Regions from separate parts of the Streptomyces sp. NPDC046870 genome, predicted to be linked through region 2. Evidence: riboswitches for the same ligand, from Rfam matches in the RefSeq annotation. Region 2 holds a riboswitch; each other region holds the start of a gene.

The links. Region 2 has a riboswitch for cyclic di-AMP ahead of AB0946_RS11495 (transglycosylase family protein). Riboswitches for the same ligand answer to the same signal wherever they lie in the genome.
Positions count from the first base shown of each region.
Region 1: linked by a shared signal. The riboswitch ahead of AB0946_RS18580 (C40 family peptidase) and the one ahead of AB0946_RS11495 (transglycosylase family protein) in region 2 are both predicted to bind cyclic di-AMP.
Region 3: linked by a shared signal. The riboswitch ahead of AB0946_RS29250 (M23 family metallopeptidase) and the one ahead of AB0946_RS11495 (transglycosylase family protein) in region 2 are both predicted to bind cyclic di-AMP.
Region 4: linked by a shared signal. The riboswitch ahead of AB0946_RS20980 (LysM peptidoglycan-binding domain-containing M23 family metallopeptidase) and the one ahead of AB0946_RS11495 (transglycosylase family protein) in region 2 are both predicted to bind cyclic di-AMP.

Region 1 is NZ_JBEYXM010000007.1:233,975-241,568, forward strand. Features, by position in the region: gene AB0946_RS18570 (ATP-dependent Clp protease proteolytic subunit) at 1-570, shown strand, start outside; gene AB0946_RS18575 (hypothetical protein) at 578-883, shown strand; cyclic di-AMP (ydaO/yuaA leader) riboswitch at 1,226-1,456, shown strand; gene AB0946_RS18580 (C40 family peptidase) at 1,460-1,933, shown strand; gene AB0946_RS18585 (ATP-binding protein) at 3,053-3,508, opposite strand; gene AB0946_RS18590 (helix-turn-helix transcriptional regulator) at 3,721-4,581, shown strand; gene AB0946_RS18595 (DUF397 domain-containing protein) at 4,591-4,812, shown strand; gene AB0946_RS18600 (8-amino-7-oxononanoate synthase) at 4,889-6,016, opposite strand; gene bioB (biotin synthase BioB) at 6,164-7,315, shown strand; gene AB0946_RS18610 (adenosylmethionine--8-amino-7-oxononanoate transaminase) at 7,308-7,594, shown strand, end outside.
Region 2 is NZ_JBEYXM010000004.1:85,333-92,926, forward strand. Features, by position in the region: gene eno (phosphopyruvate hydratase) at 1-1,208, opposite strand, end outside; gene AB0946_RS11495 (transglycosylase family protein) at 1,507-2,238, opposite strand; cyclic di-AMP (ydaO/yuaA leader) riboswitch at 2,243-2,414, opposite strand; gene AB0946_RS11500 (transglycosylase family protein) at 2,598-3,692, opposite strand; gene AB0946_RS11505 (cytochrome P450) at 3,911-5,224, opposite strand; gene AB0946_RS11510 (nucleoside triphosphate pyrophosphohydrolase) at 5,504-6,493, opposite strand; gene AB0946_RS11515 (SurA N-terminal domain-containing protein) at 6,603-7,250, opposite strand; gene AB0946_RS11520 (glycoside hydrolase domain-containing protein) at 7,407-7,594, opposite strand, start outside.
Region 3 is NZ_JBEYXM010000017.1:81,038-88,631, reverse strand. Features, by position in the region: gene AB0946_RS29265 (DNA topoisomerase IV subunit A) at 1-1,122, opposite strand, end outside; gene AB0946_RS29260 (pitrilysin family protein) at 1,382-2,785, shown strand; gene AB0946_RS29255 (pitrilysin family protein) at 2,782-4,170, shown strand; cyclic di-AMP (ydaO/yuaA leader) riboswitch at 4,406-4,566, shown strand; gene AB0946_RS29250 (M23 family metallopeptidase) at 4,579-5,334, shown strand; gene AB0946_RS29245 (GntR family transcriptional regulator) at 5,531-6,217, shown strand; gene AB0946_RS29240 (HPr family phosphocarrier protein) at 6,423-6,704, opposite strand; gene AB0946_RS29235 (GNAT family N-acetyltransferase) at 6,881-7,594, shown strand, end outside.
Region 4 is NZ_JBEYXM010000009.1:66,587-74,180, forward strand. Features, by position in the region: gene AB0946_RS20975 (alpha-galactosidase) at 1-1,828, shown strand, start outside; cyclic di-AMP (ydaO/yuaA leader) riboswitch at 2,114-2,264, shown strand; gene AB0946_RS20980 (LysM peptidoglycan-binding domain-containing M23 family metallopeptidase) at 2,270-3,172, shown strand; gene AB0946_RS20985 (SGNH/GDSL hydrolase family protein) at 3,396-4,181, shown strand; gene AB0946_RS20990 (TetR family transcriptional regulator C-terminal domain-containing protein) at 4,557-5,177, opposite strand; gene AB0946_RS20995 (Glu/Leu/Phe/Val dehydrogenase dimerization domain-containing protein) at 5,234-6,424, opposite strand; gene AB0946_RS21000 (MBL fold metallo-hydrolase) at 6,608-7,594, shown strand, end outside.

The sequences.
Region 1 (7,594 bases), on a different contig from region 2:
ACCCTCGACCCGTACGCGAAGCTCTTCGAGGACCGCATCGTCTTCCTCGGCACGCCGGTCGACACCGCGGCGGCGAACGACGTGACCGCGCAGCTCATGTACCTGGAGCACGCGGCGCCGGACCGGGACATCACGCTGTACGTCAACTCGCCGGGCGGCTCGTTCGACGCCATGACGGCGATCTACGACGTGATGCAGTACGTCGGCTGTGACGTGGCGACCTACTGCCTGGGCCAGGCCTCCGCCTCGGCCGCGGTGCTGGTCGCGGCCGGCACCCCGGGCAAGAGGTTCGCGCTGCCCGGCGCCCGCATGGTGATCGAGCAGCCCGCGCTGCCCGAGCCGGTGCGCGGACAGCCCAGCGACCTGCTCATCCAGGCGGAGGAGCTGACCCGCATCCGCGCGACGCTCGCGGAGATGCTGACGCGGCACACGGGGCGCACGGCCGGGCAGGTCCACGAGGATCTGGAGCGCGACCTGATCCTGGACGCCGCCGGGGCGGTCGCCTACGGTCTGGTGGACGGCATCGTGCCGAGCCGCCGGGGCACGCCCGGCGCACCGGACGCGAGGTGAGCCGCCCATGCTGCCGGACCTCCCGCCCCTTCCCGCGCTGACCCGCGCCGAGGGCGAGTTGATCGACCGTTACCTGGAGGCGGTCGACCTGCTGGGCCGCATCAACCCGGCCCGGCCCGGGGACACCTACCGCGGGCTGCGCGCCGCCCAGGCGCTGGTGCGCAAGGCGGCGGAGCTGCGGGACGCGCTCGCGCTGATGCACCAACGGGGTGAGACGGAGCTGCACGGGGACACGCTGGCACGGGCGTTGCGGGTGCTGGACGGCGAGCGCCGGGCCGCTCGCGTCGCGCTCCCGCCGGACGGCGCCGGCTGAGGGGGACGCCCCGCCCGGCCCGGCCGGCCCCGTGCGTCGACACGCTTCGTCCGGACGGGACTTGAAACGGTCCGAACGACGTACCGCCGACCGGTGTACTTCCAGATCGCTTTCCGGGCCTCCCGAGTTGCGCCAAGCGCCGTCGCGTCGGCCGCCGGGAGGCGCATCGCCCCAGGTCGGGGGCTACGTCCGGGATCTGACGGAGGCTCGAACAGGGCAGTGTCCACCCGAACGGGTGAGTGGTGAGTAACACCACAAATCCCCGATTCCGTTGGGATTTTCCGACGATCGTGAGCCAAGATCCGTGTCTGACGACAAGCCCCCGCCACCGCGGCGGGGCGATCCGGGCGGACGCCGAGTCCTGCCGCCGCCCGGATGACCGGTCGACGGAGTGGATCGGCAGGAGTGGAGGACCCAAGCAAGGCGGGTCGCCGGAACAGATGTTCGTCCGTACGACACGGACGGTCGTCGGCTCCGGGCGACCCTTGGGGTGAAGCCGTGGCAACACGGCCGGGCAACTTCGCCAGCCCGAATCCGACAGGTCATCCTTCACAGGCGGCTGACGAAGGGTTGCGCATGACTGCGCTCAATCGTGTCCCGTCGCTGATGGCCCGGGCTGGCACGGCCTCGGCTCTGACCCTCGCCGCCGTGGGCGGCTCGATCGCGGTGCCCGGCCTCGCCACCGACGCCTCCGCCGCGACGATGGCGACGAAAGCACTCAAGGTCGCGGCCTCCAAGAAGGGCGCCCCCTACGCGTGGGGAGCCACCGGCCCGCGCCGGTTCGACTGCTCGGGGCTGACGCTCTACTCCTACAAGAAGGCCGGCAAGAAGCTGCCGCGCACGGCCGCCCAGCAGTACAACAAGACGCACCACATCTCCTCCAGGAGCCGCAAGGCGGGCGACCTGGTCTTCTTCCACTCGGGTTCGTACGTCTACCACGTCGGCATCTACGCGGGTCACGGCAAGATCTGGCACGCCCCGAAGACCGGGGACGTGGTGAAGCTCGAGAGGATCTGGACGAAGAGCGTCTGGTACGGCCGGGTGAGCTGACCCGCCTCGGACCAGCAGCGGCTCCAGCAGCAGGGCCGCCGACGCCGCCCCGGCGCCCGCCCGCACCCCACGGACGCGGGGCGCCTGGGCGGGCCGCCTGAGCGAGCCACGGGTGAGACCCCGGAACCGCGACGCCGCCCGGCGCCCGGGTGGCTGCCGCAGGGTTCCGGGGAAGTGACGTCGGGCTGGGGCTCCCAGGCGCCGCCTCGCGCCCACGGCACGCCCCGCCACCGGCCAGACCGGGCGCGACGCCGCGCACTGCCAGGGCTGCCCTCAGCGAGGCTCCACCCGCGACGCCGGCCCGCAGACCGCGCCGACGCCCGGGCGGGCCACCGATGCGTCCCGGTAACGAGACGCCAAGCTGGGGCGCGCAGGCGCCGCCTCGCGCCCACGGCACGCCCCGCCAGCCGCCCGGCACCGCCGCGGCGGCGAGTACTACGGCTCCGCCCCGACGCCGGCCCGCAGACCGAGTCGACGCGCGGGCGAGCCATCGCACCTCCCAGGGGCGAGACGCCGTACTGGGGCACGCAGGCGACGCCTCGCGCCCCGGCACGGCGGGGACGGCCGCGACGCCGGGCACCGCCAAGGCGGCCTGCGCGGGGGCCGTGACGCCGAGCCGCAGACCGTGTCGGCGCGGGGCGGGGACTCGCGCGCGAGCGCGTGACGTCGGCGCCCGGCCTGGCGCCTGTACGGCCCTGGTCCCGGCGTGCCGGTGACGGAGGCCGGCACGATCGGCCGGACCGCCCACCGGCTCGGGCACGCGCCGCCCCTCCTCTCCCGGCAGTCGGCCCCGGCACGAGTCGGCGTGGTTCACCGGCGCCCCGCTGCGGCTCGGGTGCTCCCGGCCGCCGGGGGTGCATGCGGCGCACCCCGACGTACGCGTCGGATCTGGCGCTCACCACGCCTACCGGCCGGCCTGGGCACGCGCGGCCAGCCTCCTCTGTCGGGGCAGCCGCGATGCGCGTGGTGCCGCGCCCTCCGGACCGGCGGGAGATCGAGGCACTGCTCGCCGGGGCGTACCGGACGTCGTGGCCGGGCCCCGGCCGGGGAAGAGTGGCCGGGCGTGCCTGCCGCGCCGGCGCCCGGCCGGTCAGGAACGCCCCCGCCCCGCCCGGAGGGTCACTGCTCCTGCTGGCCCGCCGGTACCGGGGTCGCCGGGATCGTCCAGGGCAGTTCGATCGAGACCGTCTTGCCGCCCTCGCGCGTGGGGCGGACGCGGAGTCTGCCGCCGCACTCGGCGGTGAGACAGCGGATGATGACCATGCCGCGGCCGTTGTCCTGCTGGACGGCGGCGGGCAGTCTCTTCGGGAAGCGGGGATGGCTGTCCGTGACGCCGATGCGCAGGTGTTCGTCATGGTGCAGCGCGACGTCGACCGTGAAGGTGGGTGACTGGCCGAAGGTGTGCTGTACGGCGTTCGTGGCGAGTTCGGAGACGATGAGCCGCACGGTGTCGGCGACGTCGGTGTCGGACGGCAGGCCCCACTCCGCCAGGGTGCCCACGACGTAGGAACGGGCCGCGGAGACCGAGGCCGGATCGCTCGGCAGAGTGACGGATGCTTCCAGGTGGTCTGCCATGGCGACGTCGTCCCTTTCCCACGGGGCCGTGGTCCGACATGTGGCGGAGGGTTCGAGTACGGTCCCGGACTGGTGCTTGTTCGCCAGACTGCCACCAACGGGCGGTCACGGGGAGCGATCCACCAAGATATGCATATATCTGTCGCTCGAAGCGGTGAACTCTGCGACGCGAGACCGTATGTGGGCGGCCCGGAAGGAGTAAGGAGGAGCCCATGCAGAACGGTCCGGCAGTGCGCCGCCGCAAACTGGGCGCCGAACTGCGCACGCTGCGTACCGGTGCGGGGCTCACGAGCGGTGAGGCCGCCCGGCTCGTCGGATGGCACCAGTCGAAGGTGAGCCGCATCGAGACCGGCGCCAGCGGTGTGAAACCGGCCGATCTGCGGTTACTGCTCGACGCCTACCAGGTGCGGGACGCACACCTGCGCGAGTTGCTGCTGACGCTGGCGGGGTCGGAGGACGCGGGCGGCCGGGACCGCTGGTGGCACGCCTACCGCGGGGTGCTGCCCCCCACCTACCGTGACTTCATCAGCCTGGAGTCGCAGGCGAGCGCGATGCGCACGCTGGAGACGACCGTGGTGCCGGGGCTGCTCCAGACACCGGAGTACGCCCGCGCGGTGACCCGTGCGGCCGTGAAGGACCTGGACGAGGACCGCCTGGACACGCTGGTGGAGGTGCGCCTGGCCCGGCAGCACGTGCTGCGTTCCGACCCGCCGCTGGTGCTGAGCGCCGTACTGGACGAGGCGGTGCTGCGCCGCGAGGTCGGTGGTCCGAAGGTGATGGCCCGGCAGCTGGAACGGCTGATGGAGGCGGCCCGGCTGCCCCAGGTACGGCTTCAGGTGCTGCCGTTCGCGGCCGGGGCGCACGTCGGACTCACCGGGCCTTTCGTTATCTTCTCATTTCCGAGCACTTCTGATCTGGACGTGGTTGTTCTCGACCAGTTGACGAGTAGCCTCTACCTGGAGCGGAAAGAAGACCTCATGGCCTACTCCGAGGCCTTCAACTCCCTTCAGTTCCACGCCCTTTCCCCCGAGGAATCGTTGGACTACATCGCCGGAATAGGTGACGGCGCGTAAGGAGGCACCATGTCAGCTCTGCCTCGGAACGTCCCAGCCAGTACCGACCTGCACGCCGTGCGCTGGCTGCGCAGCAGCTACAGCACGGGCGCGAACAACTGCGTGGAGACGGCCCGGCCGCGCTCCGGCCCCGGGGCCGGACTGCTCGCCGTGCGCGACTCGAAGAACCCCGCCGGACCCGCCCTGCTCTTCTCCGCCGGCAGCTGGTCGGAGTTCGTCGTCACGCTCTGACCGCGGGCCGGCCACTCCGGCCGGAACCGGTCACCCGTTCATCACCCTCGTGCGGCACACGGCCGTGTACGCCGACTCATGGTCGCGTTTCGCCGATGACTCGTACAGCGCGTTCGATCTCCGCCCCGGAGAGGTCCGCCCGGGCGGTCAGCCTCAGCCGTGAGACGCCGTCGGGCACGGAGGGAGGACGGAAACAGCCCACGGCCAGGCCTGCCGCACGGCAGTCGGCCGCCCAGCGCACCGCCCGCTCCGGGGACGGAGCCCGCACGGAGACCACCGCGGCGTCCGGACGCACCGCTTCCAGACCCGCGGCGGTCAGCCGTGCGTACAGCTCCGCGGCCACCTCACGGGCCCGCGCCGCCCGTTCGGGTTCACGCTCCAGCAGCCGCAGCGCGGCCAGCGCGGCGCCGGCCGCGGCCGGCGCCAGGCCGGTGTCGAAGATGAACGTACGGGCCGCGTTGACCAGGTGGTCGATCACCCGGGCCGGGCCGAGCACCACCCCGCCCTGGCTGCCCAGCGACTTGGACAGGGTGGCCGTGACGACCACGTCCTGCGCGCCCGCGAGCCCGGCCGCGTACGGAGCCCCCCGGCCACCGTCGCCCAGCACGCCGAGCCCGTGGGCGTCGTCCACGACCAGCCCGGCGCCGTGCTCCCGGCACGCCTCGGCCAGCGCGGTCAGCGGCGCCCGGTCCCCGTCGACGGAGAACACCGTGTCGGACACGACGATCGCGTCTCCCGCGTGTCCGGCCAGGGCCTTGCGCACGGCCTCCGGATCGGCGTGCCCCACGACCTGCGTCTCGCCCCGGGCCAGCCGGCAGCCGTCGATGAGGGAGGCGTGGTTGCCCGCGTCGGACACGATCAGCGAACCGTGCGGACCGAGCGCGGTGACGGCGGCCAGGTTGGCGGCGTACCCCGAGGAGAACACCAGGGCCGCCTCGAACCCGCAGAACGCGGCCAGCGCCCGCTCCAGTTCGGTGTGCAGGGCCGTGGTGCCGGTGACCAGCCGGGAGCCGGTGGAGCCGCCGCCCCAGGTCCGGGCGGCCCCGGCCGCTCCCTCGACGACCTCCGGATGGCGGGTCAGGCCCAGGTAGTCGTTGCTCGCCAGATCCAGCAGCGGCGTGTCGGCGGAACGCGGACGCAGGGTGCGCACGAGTCCGGCGCTGCGGCGCGCCCCGGCCTGCTCGTCGATCCAGCCGAACGCCATGGGTCCTCCGGTGCTTTTGTAGGTAGCGGACAGACCCTAGCGGTACGACCAGCCGCCCAGTGTGTGGCAATACCCACACGGTGAACCTGCTCCGTTGTGCGAAGTCTCCTTGGCCCGGGGCGGTCCCGTAGGACAGGATCAGGGCTCATGGACCTGCTGAACACGCTGGTGGACAAGGGGCTTCGGCGCGAGCTGCCGACCCGCGAGGAAGCGCTCGCCGTGCTGGCCACCTCCGATGACGACCTGCTCGACGTGGTGGCCGCGGCCGGCAAGGTGCGCCGGCACTGGTTCGGGCGCCGGGTGAAACTCAACTATCTGGTGAACCTCAAGTCGGGCCTGTGCCCGGAGGACTGCTCGTACTGCTCCCAGCGGCTCGGTTCCAAGGCCGACATCCTGAAGTACACCTGGCTCAAGCCGGACGAGGCCTCCCAGGCCGCCGCCGCGGGCCTCGCGGGCGGCGCCAAGCGGGTCTGCCTGGTGGCCAGCGGACGCGGACCGACGGACCGGGACGTGGACCGGGTCTCGCAGACCATCAAGGCCATCAAGGAGCAGAACGAGGGCGTCGAGGTGTGCGCCTGCCTCGGCCTGCTCTCCGACGGCCAGGCCGAACGGCTACGCGAGGCCGGCGCGGACGCGTACAACCACAACCTCAACACCTCGGAGTCCACGTACGGGGACATCACCACCACCCACACGTACGCCGATCGGGTGGACACGGTGCAGAAGGCGCACGCGGCCGGTCTGTCCGCCTGCTCCGGACTGATCGCGGGCATGGGCGAGAGCGACGAGGACCTCGTCGACGTGGTGTTCTCGCTGCGGGAGCTGGACCCCGACTCCGTCCCGGTGAACTTCCTGATCCCGTTCGAGGGCACTCCGCTGGCCAAGGAGTGGAACCTCACCCCGCAGCGCTGCCTGCGGATCCTCGCGATGGTCCGGTTCGTGTGCCCGGATGTGGAGGTCCGAATCGCGGGCGGCCGCGAGGTCCATCTGCGCACGATGCAGCCGCTGGCACTGCACCTGGCCAACTCCATCTTCCTCGGCGACTACCTGACCAGCGAGGGCCAGGCCGGCAAGGCCGACCTGGAGATGATCGCGGACGCCGGGTTCGAGGTGGAGGGCGCCGATCAGGTGACGCTGCCGGAGCACCGGACGGAGGCCGCGGCCTGCGGGGACACCGGGGGCTGCCACGAGGGCGGCGGCGTCTGCGGGTCGGCGCCGGCGGTGGCGGGCGAGCCGCGGACCGACCTGGTCGCGGTCCGCCGCCGGGGCGCCGGGACGGACCTCGCGCCCAATGCCTGAGCTCGGCGTGCCGGAGCTGCTGGAACTGGACCGGCGGCACGTGTGGCATCCGTACGGCCCGATGCCCGGCCGCGCCGAACCGCTCGTCGTGGAGGCGGCGAGCGGGGTCCGGCTGCGCCTGGCGGACGGGTCCGGCGAACTGGTCGACGGCATGTCGTCGTGGTGGTCGGCCATCCACGGCTACCGCCACCCGGTCCTCGACGAGGCCGTGCGCGAGCAGCTCGGGCGGATGAGCCATGTCATGTTCGGCGGGCTCACGCACGAGCCCGCCGTCCGGCT
Region 2 (7,594 bases):
TGGTTGTACTTGGCGACGCGCTCGGAGCGGGCCGGAGCACCGGTCTTGATCTGGCCGCAGTTGGTGGCGACGGCCAGGTCGGCGATGGTGACGTCCTCGGTCTCGCCGGAGCGGTGCGACATCATGCACTTGAAGCCGTTGCGCTGGGCCAGCTCGACGGCGTCCAGGGTCTCGGTCAGCGAGCCGATCTGGTTGACCTTGACCAGCAGGGCGTTGGCGGCGCCCTCCTCGATGCCGCGGGCGAGGCGCTCGGGGTTGGTGACGAACAGGTCGTCGCCGACCAGCTGGACCTTGTCGCCGAGCTTGTCGGTGATGACCTTCCAGCCGGCCCAGTCGTCCTCGAACAGCGGGTCCTCGATGGAGACGAGCGGGTAGGCCGCCACGAGCTCCTCGTAGTACTCCGTCATCTCGGCGGCGGAGCGCTCCTTGCCCTCGAAGAGGTACTTGCCGTCCTTGTAGAACTCGGAGGCGGCCACGTCGAGCGCGAGGGCGATCTGCTGGCCGGCGATGTAGCCGGCCTCCTTGATGGCCTCCAGGATGAGGTCGAGGGCCTCACGGTTGGAGCCGAGGTTCGGGGCGAAGCCGCCCTCGTCGCCGAGGCCGGTGGACAGGCCCTTGCTCTTCAGGACCTTCTTCAGGGTGTGGTAGACCTCGGTGCCCCAGCGCAGGGCCTCGGAGAAGGACTCCGCGCCGATCGGGGCGATCATGAACTCCTGGATGTCCACGTTGGAGTCGGCGTGCGAGCCGCCGTTCAGGATGTTCATCATCGGCACCGGCAGCAGGTGCGCGTTCGGGCCGCCCAGGTAGCGGAAGAGGGGGAGGTCGCTGGCCTCGGAGGCGGCGTGCGCGACGGCGAGCGAGACGCCGAGGATGGCGTTGGCGCCGAGGGAGCCCTTGTTGTCGGTGGCGTCCAGGTCGAACATGGCCTGGTCGATCAGGCGCTGCTCGGTGGCGTCGTAACCGACCAGCTCCGGGCCGATCTGCTCGATCACGGCGAGGACGGCCTTCTCGACGCCCTTGCCCTGGTAGCGGTTCGGGTCGCCGTCGCGGAGCTCGATGGCCTCGAAGGCGCCGGTCGAGGCGCCGGACGGGACGGCGGCACGACCCGTGCTGCCGTCGTCGAGGCCGACCTCGACCTCGACCGTGGGGTTGCCTCGGGAGTCCAGGATTTCCCGGGCTACGACGACGTCGATGGACGGCACGAGCATCTCCTTCTTGGATGTGACGCTGGAAGTGCGGGGCGGTGTGCCTTACGGCTGTGCCTTGCGACTAGAGCCTAACCGTCCCGGGGGCGCCGGCCACCGACCGACCGTCCCGTGGACAAGCCGACGGTACCTTTTGTTTCTCGCCGAAACAAAGGCTTCAGGGGCCACTGGACGCAAAAAAGCCCCGCCCGGGTGCGTACGGGGGAACACGCACCGGGGCGGGGAGCCCGTGGGGACGGGGGTACGGCCCGCCGGGGCCGTCGGCGCGGCCCGCGCGCGGACGCGGGCCCGGGCCGGGGTCTTACTTGAGGTGCAGCTGCTGACCCGGGTAGATCAGGTTGGCGTCCTCGACGATGTCCTTGTTCAGCTCGAACAGCTTCTGCCAGCCGCCCCGCACGTGCTGCTTGACGGCGATGGAGCTGAGGGTGTCACCGGTGACGACCTTGTACTCGCCGTCGCCCTTCTTGACCTTCTTGCCGGTCGGGGTGGTGACGGTCTTGCTCTGGCCCTTGCTCGCGCTCGCGGCCGGACGCTCGGCGGAGCGGGAGGCGGCCTGCTCACCGGTGGAGCGGGTGGCGGTGGAGCCGCCCGAGCCGGTGGAGCCGCCCGAGCCGGTGGAGGTGCTCGGGGTGGAGGTGCTCGGCGCGGAGCCGTTGTACGGGGTGCCGGACAGGCCCGTGCCGCAGACCGGCCAGGCGCCCTTGCCCTGAGCGGCGAGGACCTTCTCGGCGACGGCGATCTGCTGCGCCTTGCTCGCCTTGTCGGCGGTGCCCGCGTACTGCGTGCCGCCGTACGCGGCCCAGGTGGAGGCGGAGAACTGCAGACCGCCGTAGTAGCCGTTGCCGGTGTTGATGGACCAGTTGCCACCGGACTCGCACTGGGCGACCGCGTCCCACTGGGAGGCGGTGGCCGCGGAGGCGTTGCCGGCCGCCATCAGCGGAGCGGCGACGGCGGCACCGGTGACACCGGCGAGTGCGACGGCGCGGACGGCCTTGGACGGACGACGGTGCTTGCCCTTGCTGGAGAACAGCATGGATCGATCCCCTCACCGACGCCTGCGAGGTGAGCTGTCGGGTTCGGGCCGGTTGAGTTGCCCGGCCGCACTCCGCTCACGCGGGTGCGGCTTCACCCCGAGCCGGTTCCGGCATCAACTGCCGGGCCCGGCGCCTACCTTGGGTCCCCCGCTCCTGCCTACGGCGCTTGACGCGACGACTGTTCCCGGGCGACCGCTGGCAGGATTCGGCGTTGCGGCTGCCGGGGCTCGTGGTGACGAGCGATCACGACCGTAGACACGCGATCCGCGGAATTTCAAAGACGATCAGGGCTTCTGAGACTCATCCCACACTTTCGCCAAATCGGACATTAGGGCGTTAAGCGGGACGTCAACTCCCCCTACTTCCCGCCCGATTCGCCCCCGACTTCCAGGGTCTGACCGGCACTGATGTGATTCGGGTCGGTCCCGATGGCCTTCTTGTTGCCGGTGTACAGCGCGCGCCATCCGCCGTCGACCTCAAGGGAGTCGGCGATGGAGGCGAGGGTGTCGCCCTGACGGACGGTGTACGTGTCCGTTTCACGGGAGGCGTGCCGACCAGAGGACACGGGCTTCTGACCGTTTGTCATGCTTTCGTCCGCGCCGCCCTCGTCCGCGCTCACGCCCCGGTGGCGTCCGCCGCCGAGGGACCCGGTGTCGACCAGGCTCCAGGAACCGGCGGCCTGCTGGGGGTTGTCCGCGACACCGGCGTCCGGGGTGACGGTGGGCGCGCTGCCGGTTCCCTGCGGGCTTCCGGCGTCCGGCGCGGTGGACTTGTCGGACTTGGGGGTGTTGGTCCCTGCCGAACCGGTGTCCGCACCGGCGGCCTTGTCCGGCTTGACGCTCGGCGTGGTGGCGGTCTCCTCCGAGGAGGAACCGGCCCCGGAGCCGGAGTTGGCGTCGGAGTCCGCGTCGGCGGAGGGCGACGAATCCGGCAGACCGGACGAGTCGGAGCCACCGGAGGAACCGGATGTACCGGAATTGCCCGCCGATCCGGATGTTTTACCCGAACCACCCGCTTTGCCCGAGCCACCCGAGCCACCCGAGCCACCGACGCCCGTGTCGACGTGTGTCGAACCCGAGTCCTCGGTGAGACCGGACAGCAGGGCACAGGTGGCCCAGGGGGTGGTGCCCTTGTCGGCGAGGATCTTCTCGGCGACGGCGATCTGCTGGTTGCGGCTCGCCTGGTCGGGGCTGGCCGCGTACTGCCCGCCGCCGTAGGCGTTCCAGTCCTCCTGCGAGATCTGCAGGCCGCCGTAGTACCCGTTGCCGGTGTCCGCGCTCCAGGAGCCGCCGCTCTCGCACTCGGCCACCTTGTCCCACGTGGTGCCGTCGGCCGCGTTGGCGCTCGCCGCGCCGAGCAGCGGGATGGCGATGGCGGAGCCGGTCACTCCGGCCGCGACGAGGAGAGCCGGGGCCTGGCGGGGGCGACGGTGTCGGCCGTTCCCGGAGAGCATGCAGAAGCCTTTCGAGCGACAGCAGGACCGGCGCGGCGAACGGAGCCGGTCGCCGCGCTGATGGGTGAACGTATCGGCAGACGATCACTTGTCACAAGTTCATGCCGCACAGATCACGTGAAGATCACAGAGTTGAACGTTCGTCATGTTCCCTTGAAGAGGCTGTGCGGGGTCCCGCCGCACCAGGTCGGACGGTGTACCCGGGAGGCGCCGAGTGCTCAGGAGGCGGGCGTGAACTCCACCGGCAGGGTGCGCAGGCCGCGCATGATGAGTCCGCCGCGCCAGCGCAGTTCGGCCGGGTCCGCGGCCAGCCGCAGGTCGGGCAGCCGGGTGAGCAGGGTGGCGAGCGCGGTCTGGCCCTCCAGGCGGGCGAGCGGCGCGCCGAGGCAGTAGTGGATGCCGTGGCCGTACCCGAGGTGCTGGTTGTCGCGGCGGGCGAGGTCCAGCACGTCCGGGTCGGCGAACCGCTCCGGGTCCCGGTCGGCGGCGGCGAGGACCACGAGCACCGGATCGCCCGGCGCGATCCGCTGTCCGCCGATGGTGAGCGGCTCGGTGGCGAACCGCCAGGTGGCCAGCTCCACCGGACCGTCGTAGCGCAGCAGTTCCTCCACACCGGTCGCCAGCAGGTCCGTCTCCCGGCGCGCCAGGGACTCCTCCAGCCTCCGGCGCTGTCCGGGGTGTGTGAGCAGGGCGTAGGTGCCGTTGCCGATGAGGTTGACGGTCGTCTCGAAGCCGGCGAACAGAAGGATGAAGGCCATGGCGGCGGCCTCGTTCTCGGTGAGGTGCTCGCCGTGGTCGGAGGCGCGGATGAGGCCCGAGATCAGGTCCTCGCCGGGCGCGGGCTCGGCGGGCAGCGCCTCGCGCTTCTTGTGGATGAGCTCGGCGAGGTAGCCGCGCATCTTCTTCACCGACCGGGCGACGCCTCCCCGGGGGCCTCCGCCGTGCCGGATCATCATGCCCGCCCAGTCCCGGAAGTCGTCCTGGTCCTCGCGCGGGACGCCGAGCAGGTCGCAGATGGCGTAGATGGGCAGCGGGAAGGCGAACTCGTGGATGAGGTCGGCGGAGCCGCGCCGCGCGAACTGGCCGATGAGGTGGTCGGTCAGCTCCTGCACCCGGGGCGCGAACTCGGCGACGCGGCGGGGTGTGAAGGCCTTGCTGACCAGCCGGCGCAGCCGGGTGTGGTCCGGCGGGTCGATGTTCAGCAGATGCGTCATCAGCTCGGCCTTGCGCTCGCCGGGGATACCGGTCTTGCCCTTGGCGTGCGCGGGCTCGTCGTGATGCGCCGGGTTCTTGCTGAGCCGCTGGTCGGCCAGGGCCTGCCGGGCATCGGCGTACCGGGTGACCAGCCAGGCCTCGACCCCGCTCGGCAACCGCGTCCGGTGCACGGGTGCGTGCTCGCGCAGCCAGGCGTAGGCGGGATAGGGGTCGGTGGCGAACTCCCAGGTGAAGAGGGCGGGGGCCGGCTCGCCCGGGTGGGAGGACGGCCGGGCGGGGTGGGAGGACGGCTCGGCGGGGCAGGGCTGGTCGGTCACACCTCGACCGTATCCGGCTCGCCGGGGGCGTCGGACGCGGTGGGGGCGAGGTGGGGGGGCGGGGGCGCGGTGCCGGCGGTATCAGACGGGCAGGCGCCTGGGGGGACAGCGGCGGCGCCGGTGCCGTGCCAGGCCGGCAGGCCCTCGGCAGCCCGTCACGCGCCCCGGGACACCCGGCCGCCGTCCCCGAGGCCGCGAGTGCCGGGCAGGCCGGCCTCGGGGACAGCGCGGCGAGGCGCGGTGCCAGGGCCCGCGAGCCCGGCGTCCGAACGAAAGACGCTAGGCCGGCAGGCCCTCGGCGGCTCGTATCGCGTCCCGGTAGGCCCGGGCCGCCGCGCGCAGTGCCGCCTCCGGGTCGGTGCCCGCCGCCTCGGCGCGGGCCGCCAGCGCCAGCAGCTCGTAGCCGATGCCGTCCCCCTGCGGCAGCGGGACGTCGAGGCCGGCCGTGCGGGTGCGGGAGGCCAGCTTGGCGGCGAGGGCCAGGCCGGGCTGGCCGAGCGGGACGCCGTCCGTCACCGACTCGCGCCGCTTCTCCTCGGCCTTGGTGCGAAGCCAGTGCTTCTTGACGTCCTCCGGGGTCTCGGCCCGCTCGTCGCCGAAGACGTGCGGGTGCCGGTGGACGAGCTTGGCGACGATGCCGCCGGCGACGTCGTCGACGGAGAACGGCGCGTCCGGGTCCTCCTCGGCGATGCGGGAGTGGAAGACGACCTGGAGGAGGACGTCACCCAGTTCCTCGCGCAGTTCCGCGCGGTCGCCGGCCTCGATGGCCTCGACCAGTTCGTAGGCCTCCTCGATGCCGTACTTGGCCAGGCCCTCGTGGGTCTGCCGGGAGGACCACGGGCACTCGGCGCGGATGCGGTCCATGACCTGCACGAGGTCCAGCAGGCGGGCACCGGGCAGGTCGTAGGAGGCGGGCAGCAGCTCCAGCTCCGGCATGGCGATCCGGCCGGAGCCCGCCAGCCGGGCGAGGCCGTCGGTGAGGGCGGGCTCGCCCTCACCCGTGGCCACGACCACCACCGTCCGGCCGCCGGCACAGGCGCCGACCAGCTCCTCGGCCGTGGGGGACGCCTCCGCCACGGCTATCCCGGCCTCGCGCAGATACGGCAGCTGCGGATGGGCGCCGTCCGCGCACAGCACGTCGTCGGCGGTGCGCAGGGCCTGCCAGGCGGGCCAGGACAGCAGACCGGGGGCGACGCGGTGGCTGGTGGTGAGCAGGACGATGCGGCCGGGGGCGGCTCCCCCACGGGCCTCGGGGCTGGTTTCGTTCACGATCCGAACGTAACCCACGGGGCGAGGGAGCGGACCGGGTTGTCCACAGGCCCCGCACGATCATGTGACCGTACGACCGGACGCGTCGCCGCGCCGGTCAGTGGCCCGCCTACGCCGTCACCGGCTCCCCGCCCGCCGTCGTGACCTCCCGTACCCACGGCGTCCCGGCGTCCACACGGCTGCTCTTCTGCACGTCCCAGGAGCCGTAGCGCGGGTTGAGGTCGACGTGGAGCTCCTCCGACGCCTTGGACAGCGCCTTCCAGAAGGCGGGCTGGCTCGTGTCGGTGCCGAGCCGCGCGGCCAGCTTCTGCGCCTCCAGTTGCAGCCGCAGGTTGTCGTCGAGGCGGGCCGGGGCGATGCCGTACTTCTGCAGCCAGGCCGTCTCCAGGCCCTTGCCGCCGCCGGCCTGCCGCTCCAGCTCACCGCGCATCTGCTGGATCTCCTTGCGGGTGACGCTGATGCCGGCGTCCCGTGCGGCGCGGTGCAGCACCCGGTCGAGCACCATGTTGTGCAGGGTGTCGCGGGTCAGGGTGCTGGTGGAGGAGACGACCTGCTGGTACTGCGCCTCGTCCGGCACCGCGGCGCGCTGCGCCCGGCGGACCTCGTTGACCCGGCCCTCCAGCTGGGCGACGGTGATCCGCTGCCCGCCGACGACGGCCGCGGCGCCCGGGTGCGCGTCGCTTCCGCAGGCGGTCAGCAGGGGTGCCGCGGCGGCGGTCACGGCGGTGAGGACGAGCGCGGTGCGGCGGCGGTGCAAGGGGACCTCCCAGGGAGATTGTGCGGCGGTGCACAAAGTCTTGCGGTGATCGATGGTAGGCAGTGGGCAGGCTGCGGCCAACCCATTCGACCAACGATTCGCGCGCGCTTCGGGCACCGCCGCGCCGCTCCCCGAGGGGCCGTCGGGCCGGCCGGGTCAGCCGACGACGGCCACGGGCGCGTCCCAGGCGTCCCGGTCGACGGTCAGCGTGACCCCGCCGTGCGCCTCCTTGCTGTTCACCATGTACTGGTGGCCGCGGCTGTGGTTCGTGTACCGGGTCGCGTCCCACGGCCAGTCCGCGGTCGTCGTGTTCTGCTTGTCCCACAGCGCGTACCAGAGGTTGC
Region 3 (7,594 bases), on a different contig from region 2:
GACCACGTCGAAGCGGTGGTCCAGATAGACCTCCAGCAGCTCCTTCAGGCCCAGGGTGAGCGGCTGGCCGTCGACCAGGGCGACGTTGTTGATGCCGAAGGACTCCTCCATCGGGGTCAGCTTGTACAGCTGCTCCAGGATCGCCTCGGGCACGAAGCCGTTCTTGATCTCGATGACCAGGCGCAGGCCGTGCTCGCGGTCGGTGAGGTCCTTGACGTCGGCGATGCCCTGGACCTTCTTCGCGTTGACCAGGTCCTTGATCTTCGCGATGACCTTCTCGGGTCCGACCGTGAACGGCAGCTCGGTGACCACCAGGCCCTTGCGGCGGGCGGTGACCGTCTCGACCGAAACCGTCGCGCGCATCTTGAAGGTGCCACGGCCGGTCGCGTACGCGTCCCGGACACCGTCCAGGCCGACGATCCGGCCGCCGGTGGGCAGGTCCGGGCCCGGGACGTGCTTCATGAGCGCGTCCAGGTCCGCGTTCGGGTTCCGGATCAGGTGGCGGGCGGCGGCGATGACCTCGCGCAGATTGTGCGGCGGCATGTTCGTCGCCATGCCGACCGCGATACCCGAGGAGCCGTTGACCAGCAGGTTCGGGAAGGCGGCGGGCAGCGCCACCGGCTCCTGCTCCTGGCCGTCGTAGTTCGGCGCGAAGTCGACCGTGTCCTCGTCGATCGACTCGGTCATCAGGCTCGTCGCCTCGGCCATCCGGCACTCGGTGTACCGCATGGCGGCCGGCGGGTCGTCGTTGCCCAGCGAGCCGAAGTTGCCGTGGCCGTCGACCAGCGGCACGCGCATGGAGAAGGGCTGCGCCATGCGCACCAGGGCGTCGTAGATCGACGCGTCGCCGTGCGGGTGCAGCTTGCCCATGACCTCGCCGACGACACGGGCGCACTTCACGTAGCCGCGCTCGGGGCGCAGGCCCATCTCGTTCATCTGGTACACGATCCGGCGGTGCACCGGCTTCAGGCCGTCACGGGCGTCCGGCAGGGCGCGCGAGTAGATGACCGAGTACGCGTACTCCAGGTAGGAGCCACGCATCTCGTCCACGACGTCGATGTCGAGGATCCTCTCCTCGAACGAATCGTCGGGCGGCGGGGTCTTCGTGCTGCGGCGGGCCATCGCTGCCGGCTCCTTGCTGAAAGGATGGACGGAACTGACGCCGACCATTGTGGACCGAGGCAGTGACAACCCGTGCCGCGACCCGGTTCAGCAGGCACCGCCGGGAGCCGGGACCGGGTCGCGGGCGGGTTGCGGGATCCGCTGTGGGCGTACGCCCCGCGGGAACTTCGCCGACGCCCCGCACGCTTTGCATACAGTGGCAGGAACGGCAGGAAAACCGCGGTTTCCATCAACCGCCTCCGCTCGCGAAGGGACGTACATGCCCATGGGTCACACGACCACAGCCGAGGCAGGCTCCGGGGGCCTGACAGCGACCGAGCACCGCCTGGCCAACGGTCTGCGCGTGGTGCTCTCCGAGGACCACCTGACCCCGGTGGCGGCGGTCTGCCTCTGGTACGACGTCGGCTCCCGCCACGAAGTCAAGGGGCGTACCGGCCTGGCTCACCTTTTCGAGCACCTGATGTTCCAGGGCTCGGCGCAGGTCAAGGGCAACGGCCACTTCGAGCTGGTGCAGGGCGCCGGCGGCTCGCTGAACGGCACCACCAGCTTCGAGCGGACCAACTACTTCGAGACCATGCCCGCCCACCAGCTGGAGCTGGCGCTCTGGCTGGAGGCGGACCGCATGGGCTCGCTGCTGGCCGCCCTGGACGAGGAGTCCATGGAGAACCAGCGCGACGTCGTCAAGAACGAGCGCCGCCAGCGCTACGACAACGTCCCGTACGGCACCGCCTTCGAGAAGCTGACGGCGCTCTCCTACCCGGAGGGCCACCCGTACCACCACACGCCGATCGGCTCGATGGCGGACCTGGACGCGGCGACCCTGGAGGACGCCCGCCAGTTCTTCCGCACCTACTACGCGCCCAACAACGCGGTGCTCTCCGTGGTCGGCGACATCGACCCCCAGCAGACCCTCGCCTGGATCGAGAAGTACTTCGGCTCGATCCCGTCCCACGACGGCAAGCCCGCCCCGCGCGACGGCTCCCTGCCGGACGTCATCGGCGAGCAGAAGCGCGAGGTCGTCGTGGAGGAGGTCCCGGCGCGCGCCCTGATGGCCGCCTACCGGCTCCCGCACGACGGCACGCGCGCGTGCGACGCGGCCGACCTCGCCCTGACCATCCTGGGCGGCGGCGAGTCCTCCCGCCTGTACAACCGGCTGGTGCGCCGGGACCGGACGGCCGTCGCGGCCGGCTTCGGTCTGCTGCGCCTGGCCGGTGCTCCCTCCATGGGCTGGCTGGACGTGAAGACCTCCGGTGACGTCGAGGTGCCGGTCATCGAGGCCGCCATCGACGAGGAGCTGGCCCGGTTCGCCGCTGAGGGCCCCACGCCCGAGGAGATGGAGCGCGCCCAGGCCCAGCTGGAGCGCGAGTGGCTGGACCGGCTCGGCACGGTCGCCGGCCGCGCCGACGAACTGTGCCGGTACGCGGTCCTGTTCGGCGACCCGCAGCTCGCCCTGACCGCCGTCCAGCGCGTCCTGGAGGTGAGCCCGCAGGAGGTCCAGGAGGTCGCCCAGGCCCGCCTGCGCCCCGACAACCGCGCGGTCCTCGTGTACGAGCCGAAGTCCCCGGAGGCCGCCCCGGACGCCGGGGTCCCCGAGGACCCCGAGCACGAAGCGACCGTAGAGGCGGGCCGCGAAGAGACCGAGAACGAGGAGACGGCCAAGTGACCGAGCTCGCCACCATGGACTTCCACCCCCAGCCGCGGCCCGGCGAGGCCAAGCCGTGGGCGTTCCCGGCGCCCGAGCGCGGCACGCTGGACAACGGCCTGACCGTGCTGCGCTGCCACCGCCCGGGCCAGCAGGTCGTCGCCGTCGAGGTGCTGCTGGACGCGCCGCTGGACGCCGAGCCGGCCGGCCTGGACGGCGTCGCCACGATCATGGCGCGGGCCTTCTCCGAGGGCACCGACAAGCACTCCGCCGAGGAGTTCGCCGCCGAGCTGGAGCGCGCGGGCGCCACCCTCGACGCGCACGCCGACCACCCCGGGGTCCGGCTCAGCCTGGAGGTCCCGGCCTCCCGCCTGGCCAAGGGCCTCGTCCTGCTCGCCGATGCCCTGCGCGCGCCCGCCTTCGCCGCGAGCGAGGTGGAGCGGCTGGTCCGCAACCGCCTGGACGAGATCCCGCACGAGCTGGCCAACCCCTCCCGCCGGGCCGCCAAGGAACTCTCCAAGGAGCTGTTCCCGGCAACCTCGCGCATGTCCCGTCCGCGCCAGGGCACCGAGGAGACGGTCGAGAAGATCGACGAGGCGGCCGTACGCGCCTTCTACGACCGTCATGTGCGGCCCGCCACGGCCACCGCGGTCGTCGTCGGCGACCTGACCGGCGCCGACCTGGACGCGCTGCTGGACGACACCCTGGGCGCGTGGACCGGCACCCCGGGCGAGCCCCGGCCGGTGCCGCCGGTGACCGCCGACGACACCGGGCGCGTGGTCATCGTGGACCGGCCCGGCGCGGTCCAGACCCAGCTGCTCATCGGCCGGATCGGGCCCGACCGCCACGACCGGGTGTGGCCCGCCCAGGTGCTCGGCACGTACTGCCTCGGCGGCACCCTCACCTCCCGCCTGGACCGCGTCCTGCGCGAGGAGAAGGGCTACACCTACGGCGTGCGCGCCTTCGGGCAGGTCCTTCGGTCCGCGCCGGACGGCACGGGCGCCGCGATGCTCGCCATCAGCGGCTCCGTGGACACCCCCAACACCGGCCCGGCGCTGGACGACCTGTGGAAGGTGCTGCGCACGGTCGCGGCGGACGGCCTGACCGACGCCGAGCGGGACGTCGCCGTGCAGAACCTGGTCGGTGTGGCGCCGCTGAAGTACGAGACCGCGGCGGCCGTCGCCGGCACGCTGGCCGACCAGGTCGAGCAGCACCTGCCCGACGACTTCCAGGCGACGCTGTACCAGCAGTTGGCGGCCACGGGCACGGTGGAGGCCACCGCGGCCGTCGTGAACGCCTTCCCGGTGGACCGCCTGGTGACCGTCCTCGTCGGTGACGCGTCGCAGATCAAGGCGCCGGTGGAGGCGCTGGGCATCGGTGAAGTGACCGTGGTGGCGGCCGAGTAGACGGCCACCGCGGCGGCCGGACGACGGCACGCGCGCGTGGGGCCCTGGTGACCTACGGGTCGTCAGGGCCCCACGGTGTTCCACTCCCTTCCTCAGATGCCCGTTTTGGGGCGGAGGTTGCCTGTCTGCCCTGTGGGATGCGCTACAAAAGCCGGGATGCGTTTGAGGATTGACAACGTGCTTGCGTAGCTTCGTCCGGGCTGTTCGTCAGGCAGTGCGCCGCACCCGCGGCACCGGACAGTCATCGCCGAGTCCCCGTACGGCGCGAGCCAGGGGAGCCGGGGACCCACCGTCCCTGGGGTGAATCGGGCGTCCGCGCGAGTGCGAGGAGGCCCGTAGGAGACCTTCCTGCTCCGAACCCGTCAGCTAACCCGGTAGGCGAGAGGGAAGGAAAGGACCAGCCACTTCATGGCGTTCATGTGCGCCACCGGGAAGCACCGCAAGCCCGGCCGGGTCAAGCGGACCACCGCCCAGGCGGCCGGCGTCGCGGCCCTCACCACCACCGGTGTGATCGGCACCCTCGCCGGCTCCCCGGCGCTCGCCGCCGAGAACACCGCGGAGCAGACCGGCCTCACCCCGGTCGTCGCCGCGTCCGAGGGCGTCGCCGACGAGATCGACGCGCAGGCCGCCGCGCAGCAGCAGGCCGCCGAGCAGAAGGCGGCCGAGGAGGCCGCGGCCAAGGCGGCGGCCGAGCGGGCGCAGAGGATCCGCGCCGAGAAGGTCCGGGCCGCCCGTGAGGCCGAGCGCAAGCGGCTGAACACCTTCGTCGCCCCGATCGCGCACTCCTACGTCTCCACCGCCTACCAGGCGAGCAGCTCCCTGTGGAGCTCCGGTGCGCACACCGGCATCGACTTCCACGCGGCCAGCGGCACGGCCGTCCACGCGGTGGGCTCCGGCACGGTGGTCTCCGCCGGCTGGGGCGGCGCGTACGGCAACCAGGTCGTGATCCGCATGGCCGACGGCATGTACACCCAGTACGGCCACCTGTCGTCCATCGCGGTCACGGTGGGCCAGAAGGTCGTCCCGGGCCAGCAGATCGGCCTGTCCGGGGCCACGGGCCACGTCACGGGCCCGCACCTGCACTTCGAGGCGCGCACGACCCCCGAGTACGGCTCGGACGTCGACCCCGTCGCCTACCTCCGCAAGCACGGCGTGAACGTCTGACGCCGACCGCACGGCTGTCCGAGGCCCCGGCTCACCGAGCCGGGGCTTTCGCCTTTTTACCGGTGGCCGCCGGACCGCTGTCCAAAAAATAGCCATGGATTAGGGCCCGCCGTCGGAAATTCCGGCTCATTGGAATAGAGTCACGGAACACACGTCCATCGTCGACGTTTCACGGGGATTAAGGCGGAGGTCGGTCATGCGTATTCCGGCGCACTCGGTGTGCACGGCCATCCGGGACGACATCGTCGCGGGTGTCCACGAGCGCGGCAGCCGCCTCACCGAGGAAGTCCTGGCCCGCCGCTACGGCGTCTCACGCGTCCCCGTGCGCGAGGCCCTGCGCACCCTGGAGGCCGAGGGCTTCGTGGTGACGCGCCGGCACGCGGGCGCGTGCGTGGCCGAGCCGACCGAGCAGGAGGCCGCCGACCTGCTGGAGATGCGGACGCTGCTGGAGCCGCTGGGCGCCGCCCGGGCCGCCCAGCGGCGTACGGAGGCGCATCTGAAGGTGCTGCGCGGTCTGGTCCGGCTGGGCCAGGAGCGGGCCCGCAGGGGCAGCAACGAGGACCTGCGCTCGTTGGGCGGCTGGTTCCACGAGACGCTCGCCCAGGCCTCCGGCAGCACCTCGCTGACCTCGGTGCTCACCCAGCTGCGGCACAAGATCGCGTGGATGTACACGGTGGAGGCGCCGGTCAGCCCGGTCGAGTCCTGGACGGAGCACGGTGCCATCGTGGACGCGGTGGCCCGCGGCGACGCCGAGCGCGCGCGGGCGCTCACGACGCTGCACGCCGAGCGTGCGACGGGCTCGCACCGGCTGCGGTTCTCTCCCGCCACGGAGCGCGTGAGGACTTCGCAACATGCCGTAAACATGTCGGGCCCGCGGCTTTAACAAGCGCACCGTATACAAAGAGGAGTTATTCTCGGGGCGGGGTATTTCCTGCTGCCAGAATTCGTCGTGCGAGAAATTCCCGGGCGGTCCGCCGGCCGCTGGCGGGCGGTAAATCGACGTGCGTCGGGCGGGTGCGCCCGCATACGGCGAAGCCGCGCCGCCCTGACAAGGCGAACGCGGCTCCGGCGTTTCGTGCGGTGCTCGCTCAGACGGTCTCGGGCAGCTCGTCCAGGCCCTCGGAGACCAGCTTGGCCAGACGGTCCAGGGCGGCGTCGGCGCCCTCGGCGTCGGAGGCGAGGACGATCTCCTCGCCACCCTGGGCACCCAGGCCCAGGACGGCCAGCATGGAGGCCGCGTTGACGGGGTTGCCCCCGGCCTTGGCGATCGTCACCGGGACGCCTGTGGCCGTGGCGGCTCGGACGAAGATGGAGGCGGGGCGGGCGTGGAGGCCCTCGGCCCAGCCGACGTTGACGCGGCGCTCAGCCATGTGTTGCTGCCCTTCGGTGTTCAGGTTGTCTAGACCAGTTTCCCATATCGTGAAGCGTGTCCGGAGCGGACGTGCGTCCCCTCCGGTGTGGCACCGGACCGCGGCCTCGGTCCGGCGTCCCGTCCTCCACAGACTGCCTCGCGCCGTTGTCGGACGCGAGCCGTACTCTGGGGCCCATGCAGACCTCGGCGGACCGGCAGGACCGGCACCAGTACCCCGCCCACTGGGAGGCGGACGTGGTGCTGCGCGACGGTGGTACCGCGCGCATCAGGCCCATCACCGTTGATGACGCCGACCGCCTGGTCAGTTTCTACGAGCAGGTCTCGGACGAGTCGAAGTACTACCGCTTCTTCGCGCCGTACCCACGGCTCTCCGCCAAGGACGTCCACCGCTTCACGCACCACGACTTTGTGGACCGGGTGGGACTCGCGGCCACCATCGGCGGCGAGTTCATCGCCACCGTACGCTATGACCGCATCGGCACCGACGGCATGCCCGCGTCCGCGCCCGCCGACGACGCCGAGGTCGCCTTCCTGGTGCAGGACGCCCACCAGGGCCGCGGCGTCGCCTCCGCCCTGCTGGAGCACATCGCGGCCGTCGCGCGCGAGCGGGGCATCCGCCGCTTCGCCGCCGAGGTGCTGCCCGCCAACACCAAGATGATCAAGGTGTTCACGGACGCCGGCTACACCCAGAAGCGCAGCTTCGAGGACGGCGTCGTCCGCCTCGAGTTCGACCTCGAACCCACCGACCGCTCCCTCGCCGTGCAGCGCGCGCGCGAGCAGCGCGCCGAGGCCCGTTCCGTACGGCGGCTCCTCGCGCCCGGCTCCGTCGCCGTCGTCGGCGTCGGCCGCGCCCCCGGCGGGGTGGGCCGCGGCGTCCTCGGCAACCTC
Region 4 (7,594 bases), on a different contig from region 2:
CCGCACGCAGGAGCGGCGCGGCACCGAGTGGCGCTTCGTGTCGTCCGGCACCACGGAGGACGACGAGCTGCGGCTGCGCTTCGACGACGACGGCGTGGCGGTCACCCTGCACTACCGGATGCGCGGTGACGTCGTGGAGCGCTGGGTGACCGTCGAGAACGGCGGCCGGGCGCGCGTGGAGCTGCTGCGGGCCGACGCGGCCACCTGGACCCTGCCCGACCGCGAGGGCTGGCGGCTGTCCCAGCTGCACGGCCGCTGGGCCGCGGAGTCCCGGCTCACCACCGCCCCCCTCACCTACGGTGAGAAGGTCATCGGCAGCCGCCGCGGCCACACCGGCCACCAGCACCTGCCCTGGGTGGCCCTGGACACCGACGCCACCGAGGAGCGCGGCGAGGTCTACGGCTGCGCGCTCGGCTGGTCCGGCTCCTGGCGCATAGCGGTCGCCCAGCTCCCGGACGCGCGCGTGCAGATCACCGGCGGCGCCGGTTACGACGACTCGGGTCTGCTGCTCCTCGCGCCCGGGGAGTCGTACACCACCCCGGTCTTCGCGGGGCTGTGGAGCGACGGCGGCTTCGGCGGCGCGAGCCGGGCCTGGCACGCCTACCAGCGGGCGCACGTCATCCCGGACGCCAAGCACGACCGGCCCGTGCTGTTCAACTCCTGGGAGGCCACCTTCTTCGACATCTCCGAGGAGCAGCAGCTCGCGCTCGCCCGCCGGGCCGCCGAGATCGGGATCGAGCTCTTCGTCGTCGACGACGGCTGGTTCGGTGCCCGCACCAGCGACCGCGCCGGTCTCGGCGACTGGACCCCCAACCCCGACCGCTTCCCGCACGGCCTCAAGCCGCTCGCCGACCAGGTGCACGGGCTCGGCATGCGGTTCGGCATCTGGGTCGAGCCCGAGATGGTCAACCCGGACAGCGACCTGTACCGGGCCCACCCGGACTGGGTGCAGTACCAACCGGGACGCAGGCGGACGGAACTGCGCAACCAGCTCGTGCTCAACCTCGCGCGCGAGGACGTGCAGGAGTACCTGTGGGAGCAGTTGGACACCCTGCTGTCCAGCGCCCCCATCGACTACGTGAAGTGGGACTTCAACCGCTGCTTCACCGACGCCGGCTGGCCCGGGGAGCCGTACCCGCAGCGCCTGTGGGTGGACCACGTCCGCGCCCTGTACGCCCTGCTGGACCGGCTGCGCGCCGCGCACCCCCAGGTCGCCTTCGAGTCCTGCTCGGGCGGCGGCGGCCGGATCGACCTCGGTGTGCTCGGCCGCACCGACCAGGTGTGGACCTCCGACAACACCGACCCGCTGGACCGGCTCGCCATCCAGCACGGCTTCACGCAGATCCACCCCGCGCGCGTGATGGCGGCCTGGGTCACCGACAGCCCCAACACCCAGCTCAACGGGCGTGCCAGCTCGCTGCGCTTCCGGTTCGTCAGCGCCATGGCGGGCGTGCTCGGGGTCGGCGGCGACCTGACGGAGTGGAGCGCGGAGGAACTGGCCGAGGCCCGGCGGTGGGTGGAGCTGTACAAGGAGATCCGCCCGGTCGTGCAGCACGGGGAGCTGTACCGGCTGCGGCCCCCGGCGGGAGGTCTGAGCGCCGTGCAGTACGTCCGCGGGGCCGAGACCGTCGTCCTGGCCTGGCTGCAGGCGCAGAGCTACGGCGAACCGGTGCCGGCGGTGCGGCTGCGCGGGCTCGACCCGACGGCGTCGTACGAATGCCGCGAAACGGGCGAAGTGCACCGAGGCGCCGTCCTGCTGCACCACGGGCTGCGCACCGGGCTCAAGGGTGACCTGGATGCGACGGTCATCCGCCTGCGCCGTATCTGACCCTTTTGAGGACGCTGGGCGTGAGGAGGGTCATATCCGTGACCGTGTGTCGTACGGCTGCTGATGTGCCCCGGATCTCATGTCCATGCAATTCCGTTGCGGAAAAGGAGAATTGAGAAGGGGAGCGGGCCGGGAATTCACGTTCGGTGACCGTGGATTCCCGTACCCGATCACCCGGAACCGGAACCACGGGAACCGGCCGCTTGTTTCCGCGCGTCCTGCTCGCTTACGTTCGCCACCCATCCGGGCGGAACGCCGAATCCTGCCGCCGCCCGGACTCCCCACACATGACCCGCGTCGGCAGGAGCGGGGGACCCACCAGGTACGACTGCCTGTCCGGTCTCCGCGACAGGCCGGGGGTGCAGCCGTGCCGCGCACGGCCGGGCGGTTCCAGCCCGAACCCGACAGCTCACCTCGCAGGCGCCGGAGAGGAATCGCGCCATGCCTGCCAAGGGTAAGCACCGACGTCCCAGGACCCCGCGGTTCTCCCGCTCCCTCGCCGCCGCCGGAACCGGTGGCGCCGCCCTGGCCCTGCCCCTCCTCGGGGCCACCGGAGCGCATGCCGCGGCCCCCGCGCAGTCCGTGCCCGGAACGGCCGTGCGGACCCTTCCCGGCACCGCGCAGCAGACCGCCGCGCGGCACGACGCGGGCACGCGCACCTACACGGTGCGCAGTGGCGACTGCCTCGCGACGATCGCCCGGGACCAGCAGGTCGGCGGCGGCTGGCAGCGGCTCTACGACGACAACCGGCAGGCCGTCGGCGCCGACCCCGGACTCATCCACCCGGGCCTGAGGCTCAGCATCGGCGGGAAGGCCGCGCCGGCCGCCACGGCACCGGCGACCCCGAAGCCGGCTGCTCCCGGATCCACGCGGCCCGCCGCGCCGAAGACCACCCGGCAGGCCGCGCCGGCGCCGGCCCCCCAGCCCGCCTTCGCCGGTTACACCCTCCCGGTGGCCGGCGCCACCGTCGGCACCGGCTACCACGTCGCCGGCGGCATGTGGTCCAGCGGCTACCACACCGGCGTCGACTTCGTCGTCCCGACCGGCACGCCGGTCAAGGCCGTCGCCGCGGGCACCGTCGTCTCCGCGGGCTGGGGCGGCGCGTACGGCAACCAGGTCGTCGTCAAGCTGAACGACGGCCACTACGCCCAGTACGGCCACCTCTCCCGGCTCTCCGTCTCGGCCGGGCAGACCGTGACCGCGGGTCAGCAGGTCGGCCTGTCCGGCGCCACCGGCAACGTGACCGGCCCGCACCTGCACTTCGAGATCCGCACCACGCCGGACTACGGCTCGGACGTCGACCCGGTCGGCTACCTCCGCTCGCACGGCGTCGCCGTCGGCTGACCCGTCCCTCGCACCGCCTGCCCCACAGACCACCGAAGGCCGGACCCACGATCCCCGGGTCCGGCCTTCGGTGTACCGTGCAGCTTCTATTCCTGGATTTGCGAACTCTTTAAGAGTGGCTCATCTCACCGTTCGTCAAGTACGGCCTACGGTCGCGTAGGTCACATCCGAAGGTGAATCATGGTCCGACGTGGCAGACGATTCGAAGAATGACAGCAGATCAGTGATCGGGTCGTACGTGGCGGTGGGGGACAGCTTCACCGAGGGCGTCGGCGACCCCGGCCCCGACGGGGCGTTCGTGGGCTGGGCCGACCGGTTCGCGGTCCTCCTCGCCGACCGGCGTCCCGAGGGCGACTTCCAGTACACCAACCTCGCCGTGCGCGGAAAGCTGCTGGACCAGATCGTGGCCGACCAGGTGCCGCAGGCCATCGGCCTGGCCCCGGACCTGGTCTCCTTCTGCGCGGGCGGCAACGACATCATCCGCCCCGGCACCGACCCCGACGAGGTGGCCGAGCGCTTCGAACGCGCCCTGGCCCGGCTGACGCGGGCCGCCGGCACGGTGATGGTGACGACCGGCTTCGACACCCGTGGCGTCCCCGTCCTCAAACACCTCCGCGGCAAGATCGCCACCTACAACGGGCACGTCCGCGCCATCGCCGACCGGTACGGCTGCCCCGTCCTCGACCTGTGGTCGCTCAAGTCCGTGCAGGACCGCAGGGCCTGGGACAGCGACCGGCTGCACCTCTCGCCCGAGGGGCACACGCGCGTGGCGCTGCGCGCGGGACAGGTCCTCGGCCTGGACGTCCCGGCCGACCCGGAGCAGCCGTGGCCGCCACTGCCGCCCCGGGGCACGCTGGAGGTCCGCCGCGACGACGTCCAGTGGGCGCGGGAGTACCTCGTCCCCTGGATCGGCCGCCGGCTGCGCGGTGAGTCCTCGGGCGACCACGTGACCGCCAAGGGCACACTGTCACCGGACGACATCAGGATGCGGATCGCCGCGGTGGCCTGACCCGGCCGGCTTGTCACGACCCGCCGACCCGCCACGGCCCGCGCCCGCACCGCCGGCGCGGGCTGGACGGCGGTCAGTACGGCCCGGTCGCGGGCTCGTCGAGCAGGCGGGGCAGCCGGAGCCGGGCGACCGCGTCCGGCAGCGCGGGCGAGCGTCGCCGACGGCGCGGTTCCCCCAAGGCCGGTCCGAACGGCCGGTCTCGGCCTCGGTCACGTGCCGGACCTTGGCGCCGGGCTGGGCCGGCACGCCCGCCCCGGGCCCCGCGGGAACGGTGCCGCGATGGACGGACGCACCTCGGATGACCCCGCGCCCCGGTGCCGACGTGTCCGCGGCGCGCGGTCCGGTCGCGCCGGCGGTTCCGCGGAAGCCCGCGCGTCAGCGCCGTCTGTCCGTCAACGCCCCGCGCTCCAGACCCAGTTCGCGAGCGAGGGCGTCGTCCACCCACTCCTGTGCCCGGGACCGGGGCACCGCGCCCGGGTACGACGTGAGCTGTACCGCCAGCCCGTCCAGCAGCGCGGTCAGCCGCAGTGCCGTGCCGGCCGGGTCCGGGCAGGCGAACTCACCGGCCGCCACGCCCTCGGCGATGACGCCGGCGATCGCCGCCTTCCACTGCTCGTCCAGCTCCCGGGTGACCTGCCGCAGTGCGGGCTCGCGCAGGGACACCGCCCAGCCCTCGATCCACAGCCGCCAGCCCTTGGCCTGCCCGGTCGGCGCGTACCAGCGCACCGCCGACCGCAGCCGGCGCAGCGCGGTGGTCCGCCGGTCCAGCAGCCCGCGCAGACGCGCGAGGTCGTCCTCGGCCGCGTAGGTGAACGCGGCGGCGACCAGCTTCTCCTTCGTGGAGAAGTGGTACAGCACCAGCGCGTTGCTCACCCCGAGGGCCGCGGCAACGTCGGCGATCCTGACCGCCGCCACGCCCCGCGCCTCAATCTGCCCGATGGCTGCCCGCAGCAGCTCCTCCCGCCGCTCGGCCACGCTCAACCGCACTCTCGCCACGCCGTCACCCTAGTCGTTGCCCCCGGTGCCGCCGAAGCGGTCGCGCGGCGGGCCCGTCACCGATGCCGGCCGAACCGCTGCGCGATCACCGGCAACCGGTCCGCCACCAGGGCGTGCGCGGCCACGCGCGGGGTCGTACCGTCGGCCTGCGCGCGGTCCAGCACCTGACTGGTCAGGGCGCGCATCGAGCGCCGGACGTGGGCGAACGCCTCGTCGGCGTCGGCGCCGATGTCGCCGAACAGGGTCCACCACCACCAGGCGTTCGTCGCGGAGTTGACCACCACGTCCGGCAGCACCGTGACCCCGCGCCCGGTCAGCAGCTCCTCCGCCTCGGGCACGACGGGCATGTTGGCGGCCTCGACGATCCAACGCGCCCGGATCCGCTCCTGGTTCACGGGGTCGACGGCGTACGACACGGCGGCCGGCACCAGCACCTCCGCCTCCGTGGACAGCCAGGCGTCGCCGGGCAGTTCACGGTCACCGGGGCGCAGCACGCCGCGGTCCACGGTGCCGTAGCCGTCCCGTGCCGCCAGCAGGGCCTCGACGTCGAGCCCCGCCGGGTTGGCGATCGTGCCCTTGATGTCGGCGACGGCCACGACGCTCAGGCCCGCGCGCGCGAGGAAGCGCGCGGTGGCGCCGCCCATCGTGCCGAGGCCCTGCACGGCGACCCGGGTGCCCGGGTACGGCACCGCCGCCCGGTCCAGGGCCGTCAGCACCGACTCGGCGACCCCGCAGCCGCCCACCAGCTCGTCCAGGCCGAGGCCGTCCACCCGCACCGCGAAGGCGTCGGCGAGCCGCTCGCGGGCCGCGGCCTCGTCGTCCAGCAGCGGGTAGACCGCCTGGATCGAGGAGACCAGGCCCGCCTCGGCCGCCGCGCGGTCCACCAGGTCCTGGGTGAGACCCAGGTCCTCGCCGGTGGTCCAGCAGCTCTCGACATACGGCCGTACGGCGCGCAGATAGCGCACGAGGAGTCCGTACGCCTCCGGGTCCCGGGGGTCGCAGTCGATGCCGCCCTTGGCACCGCCGAGCGGGATGTAGCGGCTCCCGGGGCTGTAGTGCAGGGCCTCCTTCATCGTCATGCCGCGGGCGAGTCCGGTCACCTCCTCCAGCGTGCAGCCGGGCCGCATCCGCAGCCCGCCGCTCGCCACGCCCCGCACCAGCCGGTCCACGACCAGGAAGCCCTGGCGGCCGGTGACGTGATCGGTCCAGACGAGCGACAGCGAAGGGGCGGCGACGGGGGTGGCCATGGGGGCTTCCTCGGGGGAGCGATGAGGTGATCACCTGAACGGCGAGTCAGTATCCGGAGCCGGTCCGGACCCTGTCAACGCGCGGAAGAGGCGTTCGGCGGCGGACGGAGGCACCCTCCGGACCCTCGCAGCCCGCGGGGCCGACCATAATGGGGGACCTCACCCACTCCACCGGGAGGTACCGTGACCGGTCTGCGTTCCGCGAGCTCCGGGCTCCGCGCGCTGCGGCCCGCTGCGTTCGGAGCGGACCCGGGGGGTGAGCGCATGGCACGCATCCGCCGCTCGCCGCATTTCAAGGACGGCGTCTTCCAGAACCCCGGCGGCCCCGCCCGCACCCGGCCCACCGGGTCCTCGCTGGACCTCGCGAAGGTGTTCCTGGACAAGGACACCCGGCCGCTGCGCGCCCCCAAGGGCACCGTCCCGGTGCATCCCACGACCTTCGCCGACCTGGCCAAGCCGCCCGCCACCGGACTGCGGCTGACCTGGATGGGCCATTCCAGCGTGCTCGCCGAGATCGACGGTCACCGCGTCCTGTTCGACCCCGTCTGGGGCGAGCGCTGCTCCCCGTTCCCCTTCGCCGGCCCGCAGCGGCTCCACCCGGTGCCGCTGCCCCTGGCCGTGCTCGGTCCGGTCGACGTCGTCGTCATCTCGCACGACCACTACGACCACCTGGACCTGCCCACCATCAAGGCGCTGGCCGGCACGGACACCCTGTTCGCCGTGCCGCTCGGCGTGGGTGCCCACCTCGAACGCTGGGGCGTCTCCCCGGACCGGCTGCGCGAACTGGACTGGCACGAGTCCACCCGGGTCGGCGGCCTGACCCTCACCGCCACCCCGGCCCGCCACTTCTGCGGCCGTGGCCTGCGCAACACCCAGCACACCCTCTGGGCGTCCTGGGCCGTCGCCGGCGAGGAGCACCGGATCTACCACAGCGGCGACACCGGCTACTTCGACGGCTTCAAGGACATCGGTGCCGCGCACGGCCCGTTCGACGCCACGATGATCCAGATCGGGGCGTACAGCGAGTTCTGGCCCGACATCCACATGACCCCGCAGGAGGGTCTGCGCGCCCACCTCGACCTCCAGGGCGGCGCGCCGCACGGCGTCCTGCTGCCGATCCACTGGGGCACCTTCAACCTCGCCCCGCACCCCTGGGCCGAGCCGGGGGAG